Regions from separate parts of the Aliivibrio sp. S2TY2 genome, predicted to be linked through region 2. Evidence: predicted binding sites of a transcription regulator. Region 2 holds the regulator's gene; each other region holds the start of a gene.

Region 1 (6,193 bases), 130 kb from region 2:
CAGTAAATACACCAATGTGGTTTGCCCATGTAGGGTTACTGATCCAAATTTTCACATCGCCAAGTTGACGTTTGATGAATTCACCAGCTACACGTAGTGCACCAGTACCACCAGGCGCTTGAGCTGTTTGTGCACGTTTTTCAGTGATCACTTGTGCATCAGAGCCAAACAGTAGTTTTTGTACTGCAAGGCCGTACTCTGCGGTACCTTGAATGGTTAGGTATGACTTTGTTTTTTCTGTATCAAGCAATACTGCTTCTGCTTTTTTAACCGTAGTTAAAACAGGAGTTTGACCCGCTTCGTTTTTGTAAATACCAACACCAAGGTTGATTTTTTCAGCGCGAGGGTCATTTTTAAATTCATCTGTTAAGCCAAGAATTGGGTCAGCAGGAGCGGCAGCGATTTTTTCAAACATAGTCATCATCCATGGTGTAAGTAAAATAAAAGAGTTAGCTTATTTATACCTGTTAATCCTGTAAGTTTGCAACGGTTAGGTAACGAAAAAAGCAAATTAAATGGATTTAACAGTAAAAAAAGAATAAGAAGGTTAAAAAAGTACAACAGAACGGTATTTGAAACCATTCTGTTATACATATTTTTAACTTAATAGATCACTTGTACTTTATTTGAAGCCGTTACTGCATCCTCAATAGCGGTTTCTAAATTATCACGACGTGTAATAGCAACACCTAAACGTCGACGTCCATCAATCTCTGGTTTACCAAATAACTTTATCTGAGTTTGAGGTTGAGAAAGTGCGTCAGTTAAACCATCAAAACGAATATTAGCCGAAGATCCTTGGCCAAGAATTACAGATGATGCCGAAGGGCCATATTGAGTAATTTGATTAATTGGCATGCCAGTAAAGGCGCGAACATGAAGCGCAAATTCAGACATTTCTTGAGATATTAGCGTTACTAAACCTGTGTCGTGTGGGCGAGGAGAGACTTCATTGAAGTAAATTTGATCACCTTTAATAAATAACTCAACACCAAATAAGCCATAACCACCTAGGGCATTAACGACTTTTTCAGCAGCGCCTTGGGCCAGTTTAAGTGCCGCTTCTGTCATTACTTGTGGTTGCCATGATTCACGATAATCTCCATCTTCTTGTCGGTGACCAATTGGCGCACAGAAATGAACGCCATCAACAGCGCGAACGGTTAATAATGAAATCTCATAATCAAAATCCACAAACCCTTCAATAATCACGCGACCGGCACCAGATCGTCCGCCATCTTGAGCGTAATCCCAAGAGGCTTTAATGTCCGCTTCAGTTTTAATCACACTCTGACCTTTACCTGAAGAGCTCATCACTGGTTTAATAACGCAAGGCATACCGACAAATTTAACCGCTTCGACTAGCTCTTCGTAGGTATCTACAAAGCGATATGGAGAAGTAGGTAGCCCTAATTCTTCAGCGGCTAAGCGACGAATACCTTCACGGTTCATTGTAAGTTTTGTTGCATTCGCTGTAGGAACGACATTAAGCCCTTGTTTTTCTAATTCTACCAATTTATCGGTTGCGATTGCCTCAATTTCAGGAACGACGTAATCTGGCTGCTCTTTTTTAATAATAGCTTCAAGGGCGTCTGCATCTAACATATCAATAGCATAACTACGATGAGCGACTTGCATCGCTGGCGCATTTAGGTAGCGATCAACAGCGATAACTTCTAAACCTAGGCGTTGACATTCAATAGCGACTTCTTTGCCAAGTTCACCAGAACCAAGTAATAATACTTTTGTTGCAGAAGAGGATAGAGCAGTACCAAACATAATTAATTCTCATGTAATAGTGGGGAGTGGTTATATGAGCATGATACTAAAATTAGACAAATACGCAAACGTTTGCTTTTATTTTTCATCACTTTCTATCTGTAGCTTCATGAGAGCTTAATCACACTATTAACTAAATGATAAGTTTGCTGAATATGATTATTTGTAATCACTATAATGATAGGTATGCTCCTTTGTTATTAAGTACTTGTATGAAATGATGGATAATTTGATGCCTTGCGTAACTCACTCTGGAGAGCAACAACAAAGTGCATTTTATGGCGCTTTAGAAAATAAAAAATTTGTCGTAAGTGATTGTATCAATATTAAAGATACGCCAAATGGATTAGGTAACCCTACTTGGTTATCCCAACAGAAAAAAGCAAAAGAAAATGCACCAGTAGTTGATCTGATATTACAAAAAGGAGCACTATTTGTTGGGAAAACCCAAGTCGATGAATTTGGGGTTGGGCTACATGGCAATAACCCGCATTACGATCCAATTTTAAATCCTAATAGTCCGAATAGAACCATAGGAGGAGCTTCTTGTGGTGCTGTTGCAGCAGTCGCTAATGGCTTTGCTGACTTTGGTTTAGGGACAGACTTAAATGGTGGAATTCGTATTCCAGCGCTATATGCTGGCTTATATGGCTTTAAAGCATCAGTCAACGCCATTAATATGGACGGCGTGTTTTCTATCGCTCAAGAAGAGACTGCATTAGGTTGGGTTGCTCGAAATTTATTAGATATTAGAAAAGTAGCAACCGTATTAACGCCAATGTCACCATTGGTAACCGTTGAGCGAATTGTGGTGCTAGACAGTCTATTCAGTGATGTTCCTGAAGAAGCGAAAAATAAATTAGAGAAATTATTGTCGTCATCACCATACGATGTGGTAAGAAGTAAAGCGATCAGTAAAATCATTACCACTAAAGCGGCGGAAAGCTTTAAAGTTATATCAGCAACCAAGGGTTTACGAAATATCGAGCCATGGATTGAGCAAAATAGCCCAGAATTAAGCAATGAAATTAAGCTGCAATTAAAATGGCTTGGTACATTAAAATATAAAGATGAACGCATTGCATTAGAGCAAAAAGAGCTGGTTCTCTCAGTGTTGGACTCTCTTTTGGATGAGAAAACACTCATATTGATGCCAACAACAGCCAACACGGCACCACCAATTTCTGCTTCAGCAGAGCAGCTGTATAATTTGAACGATAAGATACTGAGATATACATCGTTAGCAAGCTTGGCTGACTTGCCTCAGTTGCATTTGCCGTGGTTTACCGTAAATAATTCACCGTGGGGGATTTCTTTATTGGGTAAGCAAGGCATGGATAGACAACTGATTGATGCTGCTATTCGTTGGAAAAGCAATCAATAATAGTGATTAGATAGAAGAAAAAAGAGGAGGTTAAATTAATAACCTCCTCTTATTTTTGTAGTGATTCTTTATTAAATCGATGCGTATTCTAATGTTACATCAGGGTTCAGCGCTTCTAATGTACTTTGAGTGATAGCTAAATGGCTTATCTCACCTTTATGGCTCTCTACTAGCGCTGCCGCTTTAATTTCAGATAAGCACTCGCGTGACATATTGGCATGAATAAGGGCCACTTGAAGTGGAGGTAAGCTTGGATTAAACGCCGCATTCTCAGCGTACATGCCGTGATAAATGTGACCGCTTTTCATTTCAAGCGCAATACCACTGATGTTATGTGAATAAGGTGCATGGCTATGATTCGCTGCTTCTACAGCACTAATCAATAAAGCAGAATCCGTCTCTAGTGTTAGATTATGCGATACAGACGCTAATAAACCGCCTTCAATACCCAGATCTTTAGGACCAAATGATTCTGGTAAATACTCTTGCAATGACTTCTCATCACGCTCAGGCAGTTGAACCATTAAACTATCAGCCGTTGTCAGTTCGTTCATGAATTGACGACAGTGGCCACAAGGACTGAAATTGATAGTAATGTCAGATATTCCGGTTTCACCGTTGATCCAAGCGTGACTAATCGCAGATTGCTCAGCATGAACCGTTTGGCCCAATTGAACACCACTAAACTCCATGTTTGCACCAAAATAAAGGTCACCTGAGTTACCACGAACAATCGCGCCAACATAAAAGTTAGAGATTGGGGCAACAGAGAAAGCCGCGGCAAGAGGAAGTAAGGCTAAACGTAATTCTTTGTCACTAAGTTTGCTGTCAGCAAGTAGGCCTTGAAACTGCGCTTTAGTAATGATGCCTTTAAATTGGGTGTTAATGAAAGAAGACAGCGCTGATTGTAAATCTGCAGGCAGAACAGAAAGGGCATTTTCTAAGCGTTGTTGTACTGTTGTAGAGTGTAGAGTGGTCATCAGTGTGATCCTTTTTAATTTCTTCTGGGCTCATTATTAGGGACTATAGCCATAGAAACATAGATCAATATCACACTCATTGATGTAAAGATACATTATTTACATCAATGAGAGAGATGTCACACTGATTTGAAGGGGTTTTAACCAATTAGCCTTTTATAAATACCAATAATGTATAAATAAGTGGCGCAACTAATGAAGTGATGATCCCACAAATAACCAAGGCAAGAGAGCTAAACGCCGCATCTTGAGAGTTAACTTCAGCAGCTTGTGCAGTGCCAAGGGCGTGAGAGACATTACCCATGGTTAATCCTCTTGCCAGTGAGCTTTTAATTCCCAACATATTATAAATAGGATAAGCACAGATAGCGCCCATTAAGCCTGCTAATAACACTAAGATAGCCGCGATAGCCGCCTCACCTTGTAATTGACTTGAGATAGCCATCGCAATTGGTGTGGTCACTGATTTTGGTAAAATACTCGCAACCAATTGCATATCAGCCCCCATCCATACCGCTAAGAAAGCACCTGACAGCATAGAGAACAGTGAGCCAACACTACAAGCAAGTAGGATGATTTTCCAGTTTGCACGAATATGCGGTAACTGCTCATACAGCGGGTACGCCAGAGCAACAACAGCAGGTTGCAGCAAGTAACTTAAAAATGCATTGTCGGCATAGTAAGTTTCATAAGGTACCTGTAATACCATCAAGATCGGGATAACGATAAAAACACTCAGCAATAATGGATTATTGATTGGGTGAGGAAAACGTTTAGCGAACCAACGTGCTGAATAAAAAACAATAACGGTTAAAATGACCCACATTATTTGTTTCCTCTATCAAGACGATCAATAAGTAATGAAAGGCAAACTAAAACCAATAATGAACCACCAGCGGTACTGACAATGATTGGAATCGCATTGTTGATTAATAAATCGAAATGCGTCATTAACCCAACAGAGATTGGAATAAATAAAATCAACATATTCCGCATGAAGAATTGGCAACCTGTCGCAGCCCAGTCCGGCCTGCATACACCAATGACCATTGCAGTGAATAAAATCAGCATTCCAATAATACTGCCCGGTACTGAAATATTTAACCACGATTGAATGCCGTTTCCAGCAAACAATGAAGCAAAAATCCATGCGAAAGAATAAAGGTATTTAATCATGATACTAACTGTTGTACGTAATTATAAACGGCCCGCAAAATAGCGGTTTTCTTGTCATTACCTTCAGATTCCAAATACAAAGTTTCAAAACTTGATTCGTAATCAGGTAAATGGGTTTGGAAATAATCTTGCAGATGAGCCTGCCACTTTAATTGTTCAGCTTCATTAAGTGTATGCGGGAAATTACGCGCACGGTAACGGAACAATAATGGTTTAATGCGAGGGTCAGTGACATTAGGTTCAAAATCGATAAGCTGTTCAGGCGTTGATTGACGGATCATATCAATCGTCGTTTTATCAGCATGAGAGAAGAAACCATCATATAGAAGCGTATCTACATTGGTCGATTTCTCGTAATTAGGTTCAATGCTGTAAAGCGCAATTAGCTTTTGTCTGATCTCTGGATTATCACGGATCACTTTAAGATTGCGTAGGCAGGCTTCTCTGTCCACATTGAGGTTCGCTGCATTCTCAGCAGTCAGTGTTTTAGCCGGCGCAAGAACAGGACATTTGTTTAAATGCACTAGCTTAACTGGAACTGGCAATTCATCAGGTGCAAGATCAGCTCGCTTGGTATACATGCGTTGATGCAATTGCTCTGCATCTAATTCTAGGAATACACTTGGGTCTAATGCTAAATCAATCGTAATTACAGCGTTGTTATTGGTTGGATGCCAAGCAACAGGAACAATCCAGCTAATATTGCCTCTATCTACGCCAAACATGCCAGACACGTGCATTAATGGCGTCATTTCTACTATGTCGATTAATGTCGCTGCTTTTTTCTTGTTACGCATAGAAAGCAAGTAGTTAAACATTTTTGGTTGTGCTTTTTTAACGACTTTTGCTAACTCGATGGTGGCAATTACATCGG
Region 2 (6,193 bases):
AATGACACGCTTGATCTCTGCCGCGACCTTTTGCTTCATATAAAGCAATGTCAGCAAGTTTGGTTAAGTCGTCTGATTGTTGTCCATTTTTAGGGTATGTAGAAATACCGATAGAAACACTTAGTTTACCAAGTGAAAGCTCTTTAATTGCAAGATGAAGGTCACTGACAGCCGTACATAATCCGTTTGCTACAACAAGAGCTCCTTCTGCGTTGGTGTTTGGTAAAATAATAGCGAGCTCTTCGCCACCAAGTCGACAAATGGTATCTTCTCCACGCATGGTATTAAGAAGTAGTGTCCCAATGGTTTTTAATACGTAATCACCGGCATCATGGCCATAGTTGTCGTTAAAGCGTTTAAAGTGATCAAGGTCTAGCATAAGAATAGACATTTCTTGTTTATGGCGATGAGCACGCATTATCTCTTGATTAATGGTCTCTTCGTAGTAACGGCGATTGTATAAACCAGTTAATGGATCGCTTATGGCTTGCTCTCGCAATTTTTCTTGTAAATTTAAATTAGCCAAAGCAAGACCAAGGTGTTCAGCCACAGTAAATGCCAACTTTTGCACATTAGCTGCGAGCTCTTTTTCTTCTCCAAGGTAAATATGCATCATACCGATAGTGTTTCCATGAGCTGTCAGGGGAATGCACAGTGTTTGATCCGTTCCTGTTGCTGACATATGAGAGCACGGTAGAGTAGTATATTTATCATTGGCTAAATGGAACTTACCTTTACGTAAAGCCCAGCATTCTTCAGGTGCATATGTCTTGTTACCAGGCCATGCTCCGCCCCAATCTAATTTAACTAATAACTGGTTGCGAGATGAACGCATTAATGAAACAACACCATTAACGTCCCCAAGAATACGAGGAAGAATATCCTCCACAACCATTTGAGCTTCATTTATTGAATTACAAGCGGCTAACATATTAGCTAAACGGTGTAACAGCTCAATTTCTTGAGTTCGTTGGTCGATGCGTTCTTCTTGTAAGTCTTGTTCATTTTTTACCTGTTGCTGAATAAGCTTATTACTTAATAGGGATGAAGCGATAACTAATGCGATATTGATCCCCATTAAAATCATAAGAATATTCATTAACTCTTCAACCATGGCATCAATTCGAGTTAATGGTGTTGCAACTCGGAGGATATAAGTTTGCCCTTGATAATCAAATGATTGTGCAGCATAAAGTAAATTTTTGAAGCGTGATGTACTAAAGCGCGTTGTTGTGCCATACCCTGTAGTTTTAGCATCAATGACTTCTTTACGATTTAGATGATTCTCTAGCTTTAACGTAGAGACTAAAGATATGTCACTATCGGCAATTGGAGTACCGTTAGATTTGATGAGAGTGATGTGATCTTCTTTCGCTAACTCAATATCAGTTTTAACATAGATATCAAGCGCAGTTAGATCTGAGAAAGAGATATTATCATCTTTAATTTTTGTTATGACTCGCGATACTTCTTCAGATAATCCACCTTCAACTTTATTTTCAAGCCAATTAGAAAGTGTTGAATTGAAAATAAAAAGGCCAAGAGACATGGTAATTATCATGCATATTATAGGTAGATAGAGCCATTTTTTACTGATTGTATTTTTTTTCATCTAAGGTATCCGATAATTCACTAGGCCATTTAATGGTCTGCAGTACTATATAGGATATATGAATAATCGAGAAAAGAATAGAGCATTTACATAAAAGTTAAATTAATGTAAGTGGTATGCGCTATTTTTAGGTTTGTCGTGTAATTAAGCGAATATAGCTTAGGGGAGAGTATGAAATATAGCTCTTTATTGTCGAATAAAGAGCTGTATTTACTATTCAGAAGTAAACTGAGATAGAGTGAATTATTCTATAACTGCTTTCTTAATTCATCTCTGGTATCAGATGAAATAACAGACCAGTGAGTACCTTTAATCGCACCTTCAAGAGACCAAAGTAATTCATCGCTCACACTGCTAGAGTGCGTTTGCTGAATGGCTTTGTATGCGTTAACTGACCCTGTATCACGAAGTTCTTCAACAGTATTAATACCTGCCTTTTTAAGCATTCGTTCTGTTGCTAATCGTAAATTTGGTAGGTCTTTAATTCGAGATGGACCTTCTGATTTCTGTTTTTCTTTATCTTTTTTAGCGACATCTAGAGCGATAACCGCTTGTAATAAGATTGAATCAGGTTCTTTCCAACATTCTGCTGAAATTGCAAAATATTTGGTCACAACAGGAAAACCACGTTTTTTATAAACGTATGGTTCAAATCCTTGCTCTTTAAATAAGTTGATAGTGTCATCACTTGCTCTTAAATGCAGCTTATCTTGAACGACAAGTGCGAACATAGTGCTGTCGATAAATATACCGAAACCACCAAACATAGAACGTGAAGTGATCTTTCCTAGAGAGGAGAGGAGACGGAGTGATTCTTTTAGTACTGGTTTATCCATTGCAATAATTCTCGGTTAGTAAGTCTATGTCACTAAACAACTGAGCCCGAGGAAATAGTAGCAAGTTCAAAATATAGAATTGTTATTTTAAAGTAAAAATTAACAATGCATAAAAGAATACTTGCCATCGGCAACCCCGCTACCCTATATAAAACTTAGGCCGGAAGCTTTGCGTCCTGCACTTTCGCACAGTTTGCCCTGTTCGTGACTTTGGATGATGATATAGCAATCAATAAGTCAAGAGACCAAAAAAAATCAAAAGTGTGATCTTGCTCCATAAAATTAACGTCATTTTTGTTAAGTTGGTTCAACTTTTCCTTGAAAATGACGTTGATTGTTCTTGTTTTGTAAATTTAAACTTTATTATTTAGTCTTATCAAAAACACTATTTCGAGATACTACTTCAGGCTGCATTTCAAAAATACGACGCTCGTGATGTTTATCTTTTATACGCTCTAATAAAATTTCAACCGCAGTTTTTCCGACTCTTCGCTTAGGTTGATGAATTGTAGTGAGTGGTGGAGAGAAATAAGCAGATAACTCAATATTATCATATCCAATCACTGAGATATCTTCAGGTACACGTAAACCAGACTGTTTAATTCGACTAATCGCGGCTAATGCCATAATGTCATTGAAACAGAATATAGCTGTTGGCTGTTTGTCCATTGCGATTAGTTTATCTATCGCTTTAGCTGCAGAAGCACATTCAAAATCACCTTCTAAAATCCAATTTGGATTAAAGGCTAATCCTGCCTCTTCATGTGCACGTTTAAAACCATGGATTCGCTCATTACATGTAGCTTTATCCGCTTGACCAGTAATGCATGCGATTTCAGTATGACCTTTTTCAATCAAATGTTTAGTCGCTAAGTAACCACCTTTTTCTGAATTATCAATGATTTTATCTGTGTGTGGGCTGTCTGGGCCCCAGTCCATGATAACCATAGGTAGTTCGGTGTTTTTCTCAAGAAGAGCAAGAAGTTGCTCATTTAGATCAGAACACATAACAAGTAAGCCATCTACTCGTTTCTCTGCCAGCATACGGATGTAATGTTTTTGCTTTTCTAGATCACCTTCGGTATTACACATAAACAATGTGTAGCCTTGCTTGTAACAGTAATTTTCAACACCGTGCATTACTTCTGCAAAAAAAGGATTGAATGATTGCGTTACTAGCATACCGATAGTTCGTGTTGTGTTGCATTTTAAACTACGAGCTACGGCACTTGGTGCGTAATTTAATTCGTCAACAGCTTCCCACACGCGTTTTTGTGTTGCTTCAGCGACGAAGCGAGTTTTATTTATTACGTGAGATACGGTTGTTGTTGATACCGCTGCTAATTTTGCAACGTCTTTAATTGTAGCCATATTTAAGCCTTAACATAGTTAAATAAGGGGCTATTTATGTTCCAACAAAATAGGTGTTGCTCTTTTAAAGAACTGATGGAAGATAAATAGGCCCTGATAAATGAAAAAAACCGCTAAAAATGCGGCTTTTATTTAATGTTTTAATTTTATCGTTTGCGTACACATACTATAGGTAAAGTATAGTGCAAACAATTATTGATTTCATAAATTCTAGTTGTAATCTGATTTATATCACGTACTTGTTAATTTATATCATCAAAATGAGTGACTCAATTACTCACCAGTAAGGAATGCAGCATCTAACTGTAAGAACGTCACTAAGAAATGTGTAACCGCTGCGTAGAAGCCGAAGTCATCTCGCTCTTGGCAGATTTGGCTAAAGCGTGGTGTCCATGATAAGAGTTGCTCATTAATGAAGTTTAACTGAGCGGCCATGTAAGCTTCAAATTCTTCTTCAGAAGCTTGTTGGTTTGTCATTACGATTAAATTACCAAGAAAATCAAGTTCAATGGCAATGTGATCGGCAGGCTCATTAAATTCAGCTTTTTGTGCGATGTTATATTTCTCTAATAGTGCACGCATTTCTTGTGCTGGTTTTGCATTCAAAAGACCTGATTTATCAAGGTATAGTGATGCATAAGGTAGGGCACTGCTTTTATCTGAACCTAAAAAAGCTTGGCAAAAGTCGGCAGAAAGTTCAAGTTGTGCGTCTTCACGTTTTTGTAATTGATTTAACTTTTCAATTAGAGCACTCACTGAGCTAGATAATTCTGCGGTTTCAGCTAAGTTTGATAAAAATGTACGAACTTCAAAGCTATTGTATTCTTCTAATTGTTCTGCGGTTAATTCGCTTGTTAATAAACTTGACAGCCACCAGTAAATTTCAGCGCGTTGTTCGTTAAATGCAGTCAATTCGTTCATGTATTCGTCACTCCAAAAAATTTATATGGGAATTGTACTGGATAAGTGTGAAAAGGAATAGCACCTATCATTAACAGCGTGTATAAATATATATGTAAAGATTAAAGCCGGATTTTGGTTAAGATTTGTTTTGAATCAAACAAATCACAGATATATCAATTGAAAATTGGCATTATTACAAAATATGAATAGAATAAGATAAGAACCATCCAAATAACCATAAAAAGAGAAAATTATGAGCTATCACATTTTAGTTGTTGAAGACGAAGTGGTAACTCGCTCTAAACTTGTAGGCTATTTTGAAGCCGAGGGATATCAAGTGAGCGAGGCTGAAACAGGTGCAGAAATGCGAACTATTTTGGCTGAACAAAAAGTTGATTTAATTATGCTTGATATAAACCTACCAGGAGAGGATGGTTTATTGTTGGCACGCGAACTGCGTAGCCAATCTAATATTGGTATTATTCTTGTTACAGGACGAACTGATAGTATTGATCGAATCGTAGGCTTGGAAATGGGTGCTGATGATTACGTCACTAAACCTGTTGAGCTACGTGAACTTTTAGTCCGAGTTAAAAACTTATTTTGGCGTATGTCATTAGCTAATGAACCGGCAGAGTTAGATGAATCAAATGTAGTTCGTTTTGGCGAGTGGACATTTGATATTCAACGTCGAGCATTATCAAATAATGGTGAGCCAGTAAAATTAACAAAAGCAGAATATGAGTTGTTAGTTGCGCTGTCGTCATATCCTAATACCGTTCTATCACGTGAGCGTATTTTGAATATGATAAGTCATCGAGTAGATGCACCAAATGACAGAACAATTGATGTATTGATCCGTAGAATGCGTGCAAAAATGGAAATGGACCCTAAAAACCCACAAATTTTTGTTACTGTTCATGGCGAAGGCTATATGTTTGCAGGAGATTAACCTCTCCTAAGTTATTTTTATTTTATCAAAAGCCACTCAGAATTTGAGTGGCTTTTTTTATTGCCTATTTAGTTGTCAATATAATTAGTGACTCATCTATAAGAAAAGCTGATTAAAAATGTTTTTTATAATAAAATAAGCCTAGAGTGCTTGCGCTTGTCTATTCAAACATAATTATTAATAGGTTTAGGATGAAACAATATTTCAAAGTGGCAGTGATTGCCTCAGCATTAGTTGGTGTGGTGGGTTGTCAAAGTACTGGTGGGGAAACCTCAGCAGTCTCGGTTGAACAGAATAAAAATACGCCATCAATAGCAACATTTGATGCACTTCAGAAGCAATATTCACTGGATAAAACGACGTTTGATTCAGTTTCTGAGTTCCAAATTTATTCAGAGTCTACTTATGCCTCTATGATGGATGAATGGCTAGAAGCGAAAGAGATTTTCTTAGAAATCGAAAAAGAGCCAGGTTTAATTAATGAAGAGTACTCAATGTTCTCTTCAGGTTCTTATGCGG
Region 3 (6,193 bases), on a different contig from region 2:
AACTTATTATCAGCATTGTCGTCATTTAGTTGAAGGATTAAAACAAGCAGATAGAGCGATCACTGAGCTTAATGCAACACCTCAAGGACGCTTAAAAATCACATCGTCGGTGACGTATGGTGAGCAGTTAATTGCGCCATTGCTTAGTGATTTTATGCTGATGTACCCACAGCTTGAGCTTGAACTTGTTTTATCAAATCAGACATTAGATTTGGTTGAGCAAGATTTTGACCTGGCGATTCGATTAGGCCGTTTAACCGATTCAACTATGATGGCAAAGCGCTTATCAAGTCGACAGGTTAGAGTGTGCGCTTCTCCTAGTTATATTGAAAAACATGGTGAGCCTCATACCTTATCTGAATTATCTCAGCATAACTGTTTGATTGGTAGTTTGCCTATTTGGCGTTTTATTGAAAAGAAAAAAGAAAAAAGCGTAAGAGTGAAAGGGTCTGTTCATTGTAATAGCGGTGCAGCCTTAACTAATGCAGCGTTAAAAGGCTTAGGTATCGTTCAATTGCCTGATTTTTATGTTCAGGAATCAATGGATAAAGGTGAGTTGGTTGAAATACTCGTACCTTATCGTGAGCCAAAAGAGGGGATTTGGGCGGTGTATCCAAATAACCGACATCTTTCCACTAAGGTTCGTTTATTGGTTGAATTTTTAGCCCAAGAGTTAGCTGAATAGATGAGTGTTGAAAAAGAAAATAAAGATGCGAACTTCTATATGCAGCGAGCAATAGAACTGGCCGCAATTGCTGAAGAAGAAGGTGAAGTTCCTGTTGGTGCTGTGATTGTCTTAGATGGTGAAATCATAGGTGAGGGGTGGAACCGTTCAATTGGTTCTCATGATGCAACGGCACATGCCGAGATGATGGCGATTAAACAAGCGGGAAGTAAAATTGAAAACTATCGCTTAGTTGATGCGACGTTATACGTTACGTTAGAACCATGTCCTATGTGTGCTGGTGCGATTGTGCATAGTCGTATTAAGCGTGTTATTTTTGGTGCATCAGATATGAAAACAGGTGCATCTGGCAGTGTGATTAATTTATTTACGTCAGCAACCGCATTTCATTTTGTAGAGTGTGCTTCTGGAGTGATGGAAGAAGAGTGTAGAGCACAGCTACAAGCTTTTTTTAAACGCAGACGTAAAGAGAAAAAAGAAGAGCGAAAGTTACAGCGGGAAGCTGAATTGAAAAATCAGATGATGGAATAATCTAGAAGATAAAGTAAATGTAAGAGAGGGCAAATTGAATTATCGCAATTTGCCTTTTTACTGTGTGCGAATAAAAAACGCTTGCCTAAAGATTATCGACAAGAGAACGGTTCACCTTCATCAAACAGTGACATAGCATAAGTTCGTTGACGATGAAGCACTTTCTTGTGGTTATTTAACAGCTTACGTCGACGTTGAGTACTGCCTTTTAGTGAGGTACTTGGTTTAAGTTTTCTTCTATTAGAGAGCATGGGCTCCCCCTTAATTAAACGAATAAAAATTAAAGTACGTTTAATACCAATTCCAGTAATTATCTGATCATTATTACTGGTTAAATCACTTAGTAATATCGTTAAAAATTTTTATTGTAGAATAACTACTTATAAGAATTTTTGCCTTATTCTTAAGCGATTTTCCTGCGTAATAAATAGATCATTTAATTAATTACATTGGTATAACTTTAATTGGCATGATCTTGAGAACAAGTAACTCAGAGTATGTGTTAATTGTTACCGTAACATGAACATGCCATTTAGTAAGTTTTTTTAACAATTTTTATTACCAGCAAATAGAAAGTTATTTGCTAGATGTGGCATTACTAATCGTCGCAGCTGCAGAAGAAAGTGGAACATCAATTACGGTCAAATCTTCAACCGTAATTTCTTCTTGGATCAACTTGTTTGCTTGCTCTTGCTCGTAGCCGATAATGCTTTGGTAATAGCGACGAATGTTCTCTACATAATTCTGAGCTTCATCACCACGAGCAAAGCCATAGCGAAGGTACTTGTAATAACGCTTTTGACGTAATAGTGGCAGGTTATCTTTAACATCTGTCCAAGAGTCAGGATCACCACCTAAACGTTGAGTTAGGCGTCTTGCATCCATCATATGTCCAAAGCCTATGTTGTATGAAGCAAGTGCAAACCAAATCTTCTCATGTTCAGTAATTGAGTCAGGAACCCGCTTAACTATTCGACGTAAATATTCAGCCCCACCACGAATGCTCTGTTCTGGATTTAAACGGTTTTTAACACCAACAGATTGGGCCGTAGGTAGTGTTAACATCATCATGCCACGAACGCCTGTTGGGGATTTTGCAAGAGGATTCCAATGAGACTCTTGGTAAGAAAGAGCAGCAAGGAAACGCCAATCAAAGTCACCTGCGTATTTTTTAAATAGTGGTTCCCATTTTGGCAACTTACTTTCTAGTGCTCGAATAAAAGCACGAGTGTCGACATAATCAAACGACTCAACATGACCAAAGTATTTCTCTTCAAGAAGCGCTAGTTTGCCACTCTCTTTTAACTCACCAAAGAATTCAATGAGTAGGGCTTGTAAGCTGTCATCTTCTGTTTGTTGTATAAACCATGCAACGGGTTGATCTTCCGTTAATTCAAAAGCGACAGCCAATTCAGGATGAATACGTTGTGTCAGTGATAATTCAACAGAATCAGCGATCGTGTAGTGTATTTCGCCAGTCGCTACTTTTTTTAGTAACTCGCTAACATCAGTATCCGCTTCAGTATGCCACTCTAATTTCGGGTGCTTTTCTTTAAGCTTTGTTACCGTACCCTCAAAACTTGAATCTTTAACAATGGTGATATTTTCATCAAGTTGAGTTAGGTTTTTGATATTACGAGGGCGCCAGCTGCCTTTTTTATATACCACTTGTTGGCTGACATAGTAGTAGACAGGTCCCGGACGAAACTTTTGTAAGCGTTCAGGGGTAATTGTCATATTGGCCGCGATAATGTCGACTTCATTACGCTCTAACGCAGGAAACAAGCCTGAATAAGTATATGCAGGGGTGATCTCGAGTTTTACTTCTAGTTTTTCAGCAAAGGCTTTTGCCAGATCGTAATCTAGTCCGGTTGGACCATCAGAACCAATGTAATAAGAGAGTTGGTTATTTAACGTACTGACTCGTAAAACACCACGTTCCCTGATTTGCTCTAGCTTTGTTTTTGGTTCTGATTCTACTTGGCATCCTGTAAGGGTGAAAACCAGTGTAGAAATGACAAGGCAAGATTTTAGAAGACGATGATATGGGATGCGGCTCAAGTCAGAATGCTCTTTTAAATAAGTAAGGCGTAGTTATATCAAATGGCATATCAAGAGGCAAAAGCACGGTAACAAATTACAACAATTATTAGAGATTGAGACAGTTTATTTTTCGTTATGCCTGTTTTTTGCGCAATAATTTTAAATTTAAAGGTCATTTACACTTTTTTCAAAAAAAATACGCAAACGGTTGCTTTTGGTGTTACTTCACAAAACAAAATCCTTTATAATGCGCTCGCAATACCAGAGGTAACATCGGCATAGTCACTATGAGTTATGAATAATTAATCGAGTTAACTATTTTTAACTACATGAAACTATTCCAATATTACCTTTAATTCATTGCCAAAGAGACCTAAGTACATGAGAATTTTGCGTGGTTCACCTGCTCTATCTGAATTTCGTGTTAACAAGCTACTTGAGCTTTGTCGCGAGCTAAATTTACCTGTTACTGGTATTTATGCTGAGTTTGCACACTTTGCTGATCTAACGGCGGACTTAGATGCGTCTGAAGTTGAGAAGCTAGAAAAATTACTGACTTACGGTCCAACGATTGAGGAGCATGAACCTGAAGGTTTATTGCTACTTACTACCCCTCGCCCAGGTACTATCTCGCCTTGGTCTTCAAAATCTACTGATATTGCTCATAACTGTGGCCTAGCTACAATCGCACGTTTAGAGCGCGGTACTGCTTTTTATATAGAAACGTCTGAAACGCTTTCTGAACTTCAATTAGTTGAACTTAAAGCCATTCTCCATGATCGCATGATGGAAGTGGTATTTACCGATTTTGAATCAGCGTCAGCATTGTTTGCTGTGGCAGAACCTGCGCCATATGCAGAAGTTGATCTATTAGCCGGTGGCCGTAAAGCGCTTGAAGACGCAAACGTTACCCTAGGTCTTGCTTTGGCAGAAGATGAGATTGATTACTTACTTGAAAGCTTTACTGAAAAGCTAGGTCGTAATCCAACAGATATTGAATTAATGATGTTTGCACAAGCGAACTCAGAGCATTGTCGTCACAAGATCTTTAACGCGGATTGGACTATCGATGGCGTTAAGCAAGAAAAATCATTATTTAAAATGATTAAGAACACCTTTGAAGTGACCCCTGATCACGTATTGTCGGCTTATAAAGATAACGCAGCGGTAATGACAGGTTCTGAAGTCGGTCGTTTCTTCCCAGATCCAGAAACTCGCCAATACAGCTACCATCAAGAGAAAACACACATCTTGATGAAAGTAGAAACGCACAACCACCCAACCGCAATTTCTCCTTGGCCGGGCGCATCTACAGGTTCAGGCGGTGAAATTCGTGATGAAGGCGCAACGGGTATTGGTGGTAAGCCAAAAGCCGGTCTTGTTGCTTTCTCTGTATCTAACCTTAAGATCCCGAACTTCGTTCAACCTTGGGAAACTGATTTTGGTAAGCCAAGCCGTATCGTTACTGCTTTGGATATCATGCTTGAAGGTCCTCTTGGTGGCGCGGCATTCAACAACGAATTTGGTCGTCCAAACCTACTTGGTTACTTCCGTACTTACGAAGAGAAAGTAAACTCTCACGCAGGTGAAGAAGTGCGTGGTTACCACAAACCAATAATGCTCGCTGGTGGTCTTGGTAACATTCGTGACGAGCATGTTCAGAAAAAAGAGATCCCAGTCGGTGCGAGCCTAATTGTTCTTGGTGGTCCTGCGATGAACATCGGCCTTGGTGGCGGTGCCGCTTCTTCCATGGCATCAGGCCAATCAGCAGAAGATCTTGATTTCGCTTCAGTACAACGTGAAAACCCAGAGATGGAGCGTCGTTGTCAGGAGGTTATTGACCGTTGTTGGCAGTTAGGTGATGCGAATCCAATCGCATTCATCCACGATGTGGGTGCGGGTGGTATCTCGAACGCACTTCCTGAGCTAGTAGACGATGGTGAGCGTGGCGGTATCTTCAACCTACGTGACGTACCAAACGATGAGCCGGGCATGAGCCCACTTGAGATCTGGTGTAACGAATCTCAAGAGCGTTACGTAATGGCCGTTGCAGATAAAGATATGGCCACGTTTGATGCGATTTGTAAGCGTGAGCGTGCACCATACGCCGTGGTTGGTAAAGCAACGGAAGAGCGTGAACTTAAACTTGAAGATTCACACTTCGACAACACGCCAATCGACATGCCAATGGACATCCTATTAGGTAAAACACCTAAGATGCACCGTGACGCGACAACGCTAAAAGTGAATAACCCTGCGATTGATCGTTCTGGTATTGAAATGAACGAAGCGGTTGACCGTGTTCTTCGTCTACCAACAGTCGCTGAGAAAACCTTCCTTATCACTATCGGTGACCGCTCGGTAACAGGCCTTGTGGCTCGTGACCAAATGGTTGGTCCATGGCAGGTTCCAGTTGCAAACTGCGCAGTAACAGCGGCAAGTTACGACTCTTACCACGGTGAAGCAATGTCTCTTGGTGAGCGTACGCCAGTGGCACTACTAGACTTTGGCGCATCGGCTCGTCTAGCGGTTGGTGAAGCAATCACAAACATCGCTGCGACCAACATCGGCGATATCAAACACATTAAATTGTCGGCGAACTGGATGTCTCCAGCTGGTCACCCAGGTGAAGATGCCGGTCTTTACGAAGCGGTAAAAGCAGTTGGTGAAGAACTATGTCCAGCACTGGGTCTAACTATCCCAGTGGGTAAAGACTCAATGTCGATGAAGACTCAGTGGGAAGAGAACGGCGAGCACAAAGAAGTAACGTCTCCGCTGTCTCTTGTTATTACTGCATTTGCTCGTGTTGAAGATATTCGTAAGACGATTACGCCTCAGCTTCGCACTGACAAAGGAGCTTCAAGCTTAGTACTTATCGACCTAGGTAACGGCAAAAACCGTCTAGGAGCAACAGCTCTAGCACAAGTTTACAAG
Region 4 (6,193 bases), on a different contig from region 2:
TAGGAAAGCAGATTAACGAAGTATTAGAACTTCACCGTCCTGATTTAGATAAAAAACAGCGCCTCGCCTATTCTTTAGAGATGTTAGAAAAAGTAGGCATCCCATCACCGGAATCTCGGATTCATGAGTACCCCCATAATTTGTCTGGTGGTATGCGTCAGCGTGTCATGATCGCCATTGCCCTCGCATGTGAACCTGACATTTTAATTTGTGATGAGCCAACGACAGCGTTAGATGTCACCATTCAGGCGCAGATTTTAGAGTTAATGAAAAAGCTGCAAGATGAAACGGGCATGTCGATTATTTTTATTACTCATGATCTTGGCGTGGTGGCTGAGATCTGTGATGAAGTTGTCGTGATGTATGCAGGGAGAGTGGCAGAACAAGCGGGTATTTTTGAATTGTTTGATAATCCAAAGCACCCATACACGCAAGGCCTGATGTCTTCTATGCCGAGTTTAAGTTTGCAGCCAAAAACAGAACTTGAAACCATTCAGGGAACCGTTCCTTCATTACATGAAATGCCAACAGGTTGTCGATTTTCAACACGCTGTAAATACAAGCAAGACATATGTAACACTGAGGTGCCAATCATGAGTGAAGTAGGTTTATTGCATCAGGTAAGTTGCCATTTTACTCATGAATTAATTGCCAGTAATGAGGTGGTTAAATGAGTGAATTATTAAAAATTGATGGTCTTAAGCAGTATTTTTATTCAGGAAAAGGGATCTTTAATAAGGGATATGTAGTTCATGCGGTTGATGGGGTTTCACTGAGTGTTAATAAAGGTGAAACGCTTGGGCTTGTCGGGGAATCTGGTTGTGGGAAAAGTACATTAGGTCGTAGCCTTCTGAAGTTATTTGAACCAACAGCAGGGCGTATATACTTTGAAGGTCATGATATTACAGATCTTGGCAATAAAGAGATGCGGTCACTTCGCCAAGACATGCAGATTATTTTTCAAGATCCTACTGAATCTCTGAACCCAAGACACACGATAGAGATGATTCTAGAAGAGCCTTTTGTTATTCACGGAGTGGGGACAGTTGAGGAGCGTAAACAATGGGTGGAAGATTTGCTGATTAAAGTCGGTTTACCTGCGAGTGCAGCAACGCGTTATCCTCATGAGTTCTCGGGTGGTCAAAAGCAAAGAATTGGTATCGCAAGAGCCATAGCGTTAAAACCAAAATTAATAGTGTGTGATGAATCAGTGTCTGCATTGGATGTGTCAGTTCAAGCTCAGATAGTGAATTTATTATTAGACTTACAAAAAGAGATGAACTTAGCGTTGATTTTTATTGCTCATGATTTATCAGTTGTGAAGCACATCTCTGACAAAGTAGCAGTCATGTACTTAGGTAAAATTGTTGAATATGGTGATTCGGAAACCTTATATCACTCGCCAAAGCACCCTTATACTGAAGCGCTACTGTCTGCGATACCTGTTGCTCATCCTAGATTTAGAGGAAAGGAGCGGATTATTTTAAAAGGAGATGTTCCTTCGCCTATTAATCCTCCCAAAGGATGTCGATTTTCAACTCGTTGCCCAAAAGCAGAGGCAGAATGCTTCACTAAAGAACCGATAAGGCACGAACTTTCTGATAATGGGCATGAAGTGGCTTGCCATTTATATAGATAATACCAATCTACATAAGTATTTGATCATTCTTGCTTGTTAAAATCGATTATATCTGCGTTATAAATTTTGTAATTAGATCCACTAGTTACTGTAATTTATGCCTTGCTCTAATCGATTTTTCCTACGCAATTATCTGAACAAAGACTTATCCAGAATGGTATAAATATCTTTTTTGAAACATCTGTATTTGCTTGTTTTATCCTATAGTTAATAAAAAAGAATGAGAGAAAATCATGAAAAAATTATTGGCTTTTACGGCCCTAGGATTACTTGCTGGTTGTTCATCTACAATGCCTGATATGGGAACTGCGCAACCAGTTAACTATCAGTGCGATGGTGGTAAAAATTTTCAGATAACGTTTAATGAAGACAAAGCATTACTGCAACTTCCTAAAGAAGATTATGCTTTAAAGCGTGCCGTATCAGCATCAGGAATGAAGTATATTTCAGATGATGGAATGCCTGATATTAGCGCTGCGATAGTATTTCACGGAAAAGGGGATGAAGCTCGGCTGGATTTAGGTCGTGTAGTTTTAAAGAATTGTACGGTGATTAAATAAGTAAAGAAAAGGCGATGCTATTAATAACGCATCGCCTTTTTTCATTCAATGTGATGGTTAGGCACTACGTCCCATAAGTCACAATGTATCTATTAGGTTTATGGTTCATTGCAAGGACGATATTTAATACCACGGCACCAAGAACAGAGACAATCAATAACCAAGGGGTTATAAAGAAGAAGGAGGCACTTAGGATACAGAAATCGATCGCCATTTGAACTTTACCTACCGATATTCCAAACTTCTCTTGAATGAACAGGCAAAGGACATTAAAACCACCTAAACTAGAACGATGCCTAAATAAAATAAGCATACCTAATCCCATTAATAAACCACCCGCGACGGCGCAATAAATATCATTAATGTGATCCACTGAGATCATCATATTCAAATGATCCGTCATGATAGAGACAAGGCCACCAGAGATTAAACTGGTTAATGCAAACTGTTTCCCAAATCGTTGCCAAGCCAGAGCATAGAATGGCAAGTTACAAGTGAAATATAAAATACCAAAACTAAGACCGCTCATTTGGCTCAATAATAGCGCCAATCCAGTGGTGCCCCCAGTTAAGAGTTGAGCGGCTTGCAAAAAGAAAATACCTTGGGAGACTAAGAAAGTGCCTGTCAGAATAGCAATGACATCTTCCTTGTGAGTGTGTTTAATTTTTTCCATAACGACAGGGTCTGTTCTTGTACCAATAAAATAATGGTCGCAAGAATAGTAGGATTATAAATTTATGCAATCGATTGTCGGTAAATATAAGAGAAGATTTGTAGTAAAGCCTTTACATAGTGTAAAGCAAATTATTGACACATATTGAATCCCATTCATGTTGATAATGAGGAATCCTCAACAAAAATCATAAAGAAATATGTAATTTAGGGTATCTGATCTAGATCAAATTATGTAGAATACATCGCAGTTAAGACTAGTGACGTAATCGTTTGCGTCATTGGGCTATTTTTGGGTTTTATATTTATCTGAGTCAGGAGATACAGATGCTTAAGCGTGATATGAACATTGCAGATTACGATGCAGACTTGTTTGCAGCAATCCAGGAAGAAACAGTACGTCAAGAAGAGCATATCGAACTGATTGCTTCTGAAAACTACACTAGCCCACGAGTGATGGAAGCTCAAGGTTCACAATTAACAAACAAATACGCAGAAGGTTACCCTGGTAAGCGTTACTACGGTGGTTGTGAGTTCGTTGATAAAGTGGAAACACTAGCTATTAATCGTGCGTGTGAATTGTTTGGTGCAGAGTACGCAAACGTACAACCGCACTCAGGCTCTCAAGCAAACAATGCAGTTTACATGGCGCTTCTAAATGCTGGTGATACAGTTTTAGGCATGAGCCTTGCTCACGGTGGTCACTTAACTCATGGTTCTCCAGTAAACTTCTCAGGTAAGCTTTACAACATCATTCCTTACGGCATTGATGAAGCTGGCCAAATTGATTACGAAGAAATGGAAGCACTAGCAGTAGAACATAAACCTAAGATGATCATTGGTGGTTTTTCTGCTTACTCTCAAGTATGTGATTGGGCGCGTATGCGTGAAATCGCAGACAAAGTTGGCGCTTACTTTTTCGTAGATATGGCTCACGTAGCGGGTCTTATTGCTGCTGGTGTTTACCCTAACCCAGTACCACACGCTCACGTAGTGACAACAACGACTCATAAAACACTTGCTGGTCCTCGTGGTGGTCTTATTCTTTCTAACGAAGGCGAAGATCTTTATAAGAAACTAAACTCAGCAGTATTCCCTGGCGGCCAAGGTGGCCCTCTAATGCATGTTATCGCTGGTAAAGCGGTTGCATTTAAAGAAGCACTAGAGCCAGAGTTTAAAGAATACCAAGCACGCGTTGTTGCTAACGCAAAAGCAATGGTTGCCGAGTTCCTAGCACGTGGTTACAACATCGTTTCAGGTTCTACAGAGAACCACCTGTTCCTAGTTGATTTAATCGACAAAGACATTACAGGTAAAGAAGCGGATGCTGCATTAGGTTCAGCTAACATTACGGTTAACAAGAACTCTGTACCAAATGACCCACGTAGCCCGTTTGTTACTTCTGGTATCCGTGTTGGTTCTCCTTCTATCACTCGTCGCGGTTTCTCAGAAGCTGATGCGAAAGAACTTGCTGGCTGGATGTGTGACATTCTAGACAACATGGGTGATGAGTCTGTTATCGAAGCGACAAAAGCAAAAGTGTTAGAGATCTGTAAGCGTCTACCTGTATACGCTTAATACTTTTTCTCAAGACTAAATTTTAAAGGCTAGCCTGTTATGGGCTAGTCTTTTTTATTGAGAATTTAGAATAATAAGAGTGAAATAAAGTACAGATAATTCATCGTGTCTGTAGGAAAATATTTCCAATACATGATTTTAATTCTATTTCTGTATTATTTTTGAGAATCGGTAAAAATAATTGTGGTATGTTTCGATCTCAGTGAACTGAACGTTTAGTTTCAGCACTTCTAAAAGGTTGAATCATGAGTAAAAAATTATTGTTAGCATCATTGATATCAATGGCGCTTGCTGGCTGTAATCAAGAAAGTATAGATATAGGATCTTCGAGACCAGACGTTGATACCGGCCCTGGAACTGGAGGCGGTGGAACCCCAGGGGTTAAATACATAGGTATCTTATCTTTAGATGGTATTAATGTTTTTGGTAAATCAGTTAAATGTAATGATCAACCGGCAAGCGGCTTTGAATTTGTAGCAAGTGATTCTATTTCTTGTTACGTCGATGATTTATTGATTGCAACGTATCCTTCAGGAAGTATAAATCTAGTAACGAAAGCACTAGATACTAGATATTTACAGCTAACTTTAGCTGATGAATATAAGGATAACTCGAATAAAAAAACGAACATAATAACGCTAATCCAAAATATGGCGGTTACTCGTCATAGCCAAATTGATTTTGATTTTACGCTATTGGAACGCGCTCGCTTTGAACGATTACTCAACGACATTAATATGGAGTCTGAGGCGTTTGAGCAGGAAGTCATTAATGAAACGGCAGGGTCGCTAGCGGATAAAGTACCAAGTACACATATACCAAATATTGAACCAGAAATTACGGTTAGTGATAAGCCTGGATTTGTCTCTGTTAATGCAGAGAAAAGTTTGCAATATACCCCAACTGAAACGATTTTAACGAAAGCCGTATTGCAAGATGCTTCGGGTAAACCAGTTGAAGGTATCGCCTATTTTAGTGCGTCGGCTCGTGGAAAAACGAATGAGAATGGTGAGTTTGAATTTGTTTGGGGAGAGGCGGTTAGTTTTGGTATTGATACGTTTGAACTTGGCTCTGTTCGTGGTAATAAAACTGTATTTAAAGTGACCGATTTAGGTGAAGAGCAAAGAGGGCGTAATGCCGAAGCGCTTATTGAGCGTTATCGTAATCCTTTATCATCACACTTGAAATTATCAGAGAAAACAGAAGCAGTATTTGCTCAGTACCCTAATGTGATTAATGAGATTATCTCGCTTTCTTTAAATGATAAAGATGCAGAGTTAAACCTTGGTGGAGCTACGGGGGATCAACCAGCGACAGGAATAAAACCAGCAGAATTTAAAACACAATTTACATTAGGACAAGCGTTTGAAATCGATAAAGCGATTTGTGGGCAATCGTGTGATGCAGATGCGTTTGGTTATATCCATAATACACGTAATGTCGCTGCTGAAATGGGATCAATCCAAGCGGATATCAACAAGCTATGGGGTGTAACTCAAGGTTGGGAACCAGTAGAGCGTTTTCATGTATTTCATGACAGCACTAATTTTTATGGCAGTACGGGGCACGCTCGTGGCCAAGCGGCAGTCAATATTGCCAATACCGCTTTTCCTGTGATGATGGCTCGTAATGATAATAATTATTGGTTGAAATTTGGTGATAAAAAAGCATGGGATGAAAAAGGCCTAGCTTATATTACAGAAGCACCTTCTACGGTCACTCCAGATAATGTTGGAGCGAGTAC

What was found. Region 2 encodes PurR, which represses purine synthesis genes. Its sites were predicted from a motif close to TNANGNAAACGTTTNCNTNA; they were not measured.
Region 1: purT (formate-dependent phosphoribosylglycinamide formyltransferase) is a predicted target of PurR. The motif match lies at 1,840-1,859, and genes of this name have one in related genera.
Region 3: purL (phosphoribosylformylglycinamidine synthase) is a predicted target of PurR. The motif match lies at 3,456-3,475, and genes of this name have one in related genera.
Region 4: glyA (serine hydroxymethyltransferase) is a predicted target of PurR. The motif match lies at 3,133-3,152, and genes of this name have one in related genera.

What each region holds. Positions count from the first base shown of each region.
Region 1 is NZ_JARACS010000010.1:141,855-148,047, forward strand. It holds gene PVK63_RS15140 (amino acid aminotransferase) at 1-415, opposite strand, end outside; gene purT (formate-dependent phosphoribosylglycinamide formyltransferase) at 604-1,779, opposite strand; gene PVK63_RS15150 (amidase family protein) at 2,012-3,163, shown strand; gene cdd (cytidine deaminase) at 3,235-4,143, opposite strand; gene PVK63_RS15160 (CidB/LrgB family autolysis modulator) at 4,292-4,969, opposite strand; gene PVK63_RS15165 (CidA/LrgA family protein) at 4,969-5,319, opposite strand; gene sbcB (exodeoxyribonuclease I) at 5,316-6,193, opposite strand, start outside.
Region 2 is NZ_JARACS010000010.1:10,121-16,313, forward strand. It holds gene PVK63_RS14645 (sensor domain-containing diguanylate cyclase) at 1-1,549, opposite strand, end outside; gene PVK63_RS14650 (TfoX/Sxy family DNA transformation protein) at 1,861-2,448, opposite strand; cyclic di-GMP riboswitch class I at 2,575-2,656, opposite strand; gene purR (HTH-type transcriptional repressor PurR) at 2,812-3,819, opposite strand; gene torD (molecular chaperone TorD) at 4,093-4,740, opposite strand; gene torR (two-component system response regulator TorR) at 4,976-5,674, shown strand; gene PVK63_RS14670 (hypothetical protein) at 5,866-6,193, shown strand, end outside.
Region 3 is NZ_JARACS010000012.1:107,686-113,878, reverse strand. It holds gene PVK63_RS16300 (LysR substrate-binding domain-containing protein) at 1-685, shown strand, start outside; gene tadA (tRNA adenosine(34) deaminase TadA) at 686-1,216, shown strand; gene PVK63_RS16290 (hypothetical protein) at 1,309-1,467, opposite strand; gene mltF (membrane-bound lytic murein transglycosylase MltF) at 1,793-3,277, opposite strand; gene purL (phosphoribosylformylglycinamidine synthase) at 3,641-6,193, shown strand, end outside.
Region 4 is NZ_JARACS010000012.1:68,372-74,564, reverse strand. It holds gene PVK63_RS16115 (ABC transporter ATP-binding protein) at 1-674, shown strand, start outside; gene PVK63_RS16110 (ABC transporter ATP-binding protein) at 671-1,639, shown strand; gene PVK63_RS16105 (MliC family protein) at 1,873-2,199, shown strand; gene PVK63_RS16100 (YitT family protein) at 2,264-2,872, opposite strand; gene glyA (serine hydroxymethyltransferase) at 3,199-4,449, shown strand; gene PVK63_RS16090 (SslE/AcfD family lipoprotein zinc metalloprotease) at 4,695-6,193, shown strand, end outside.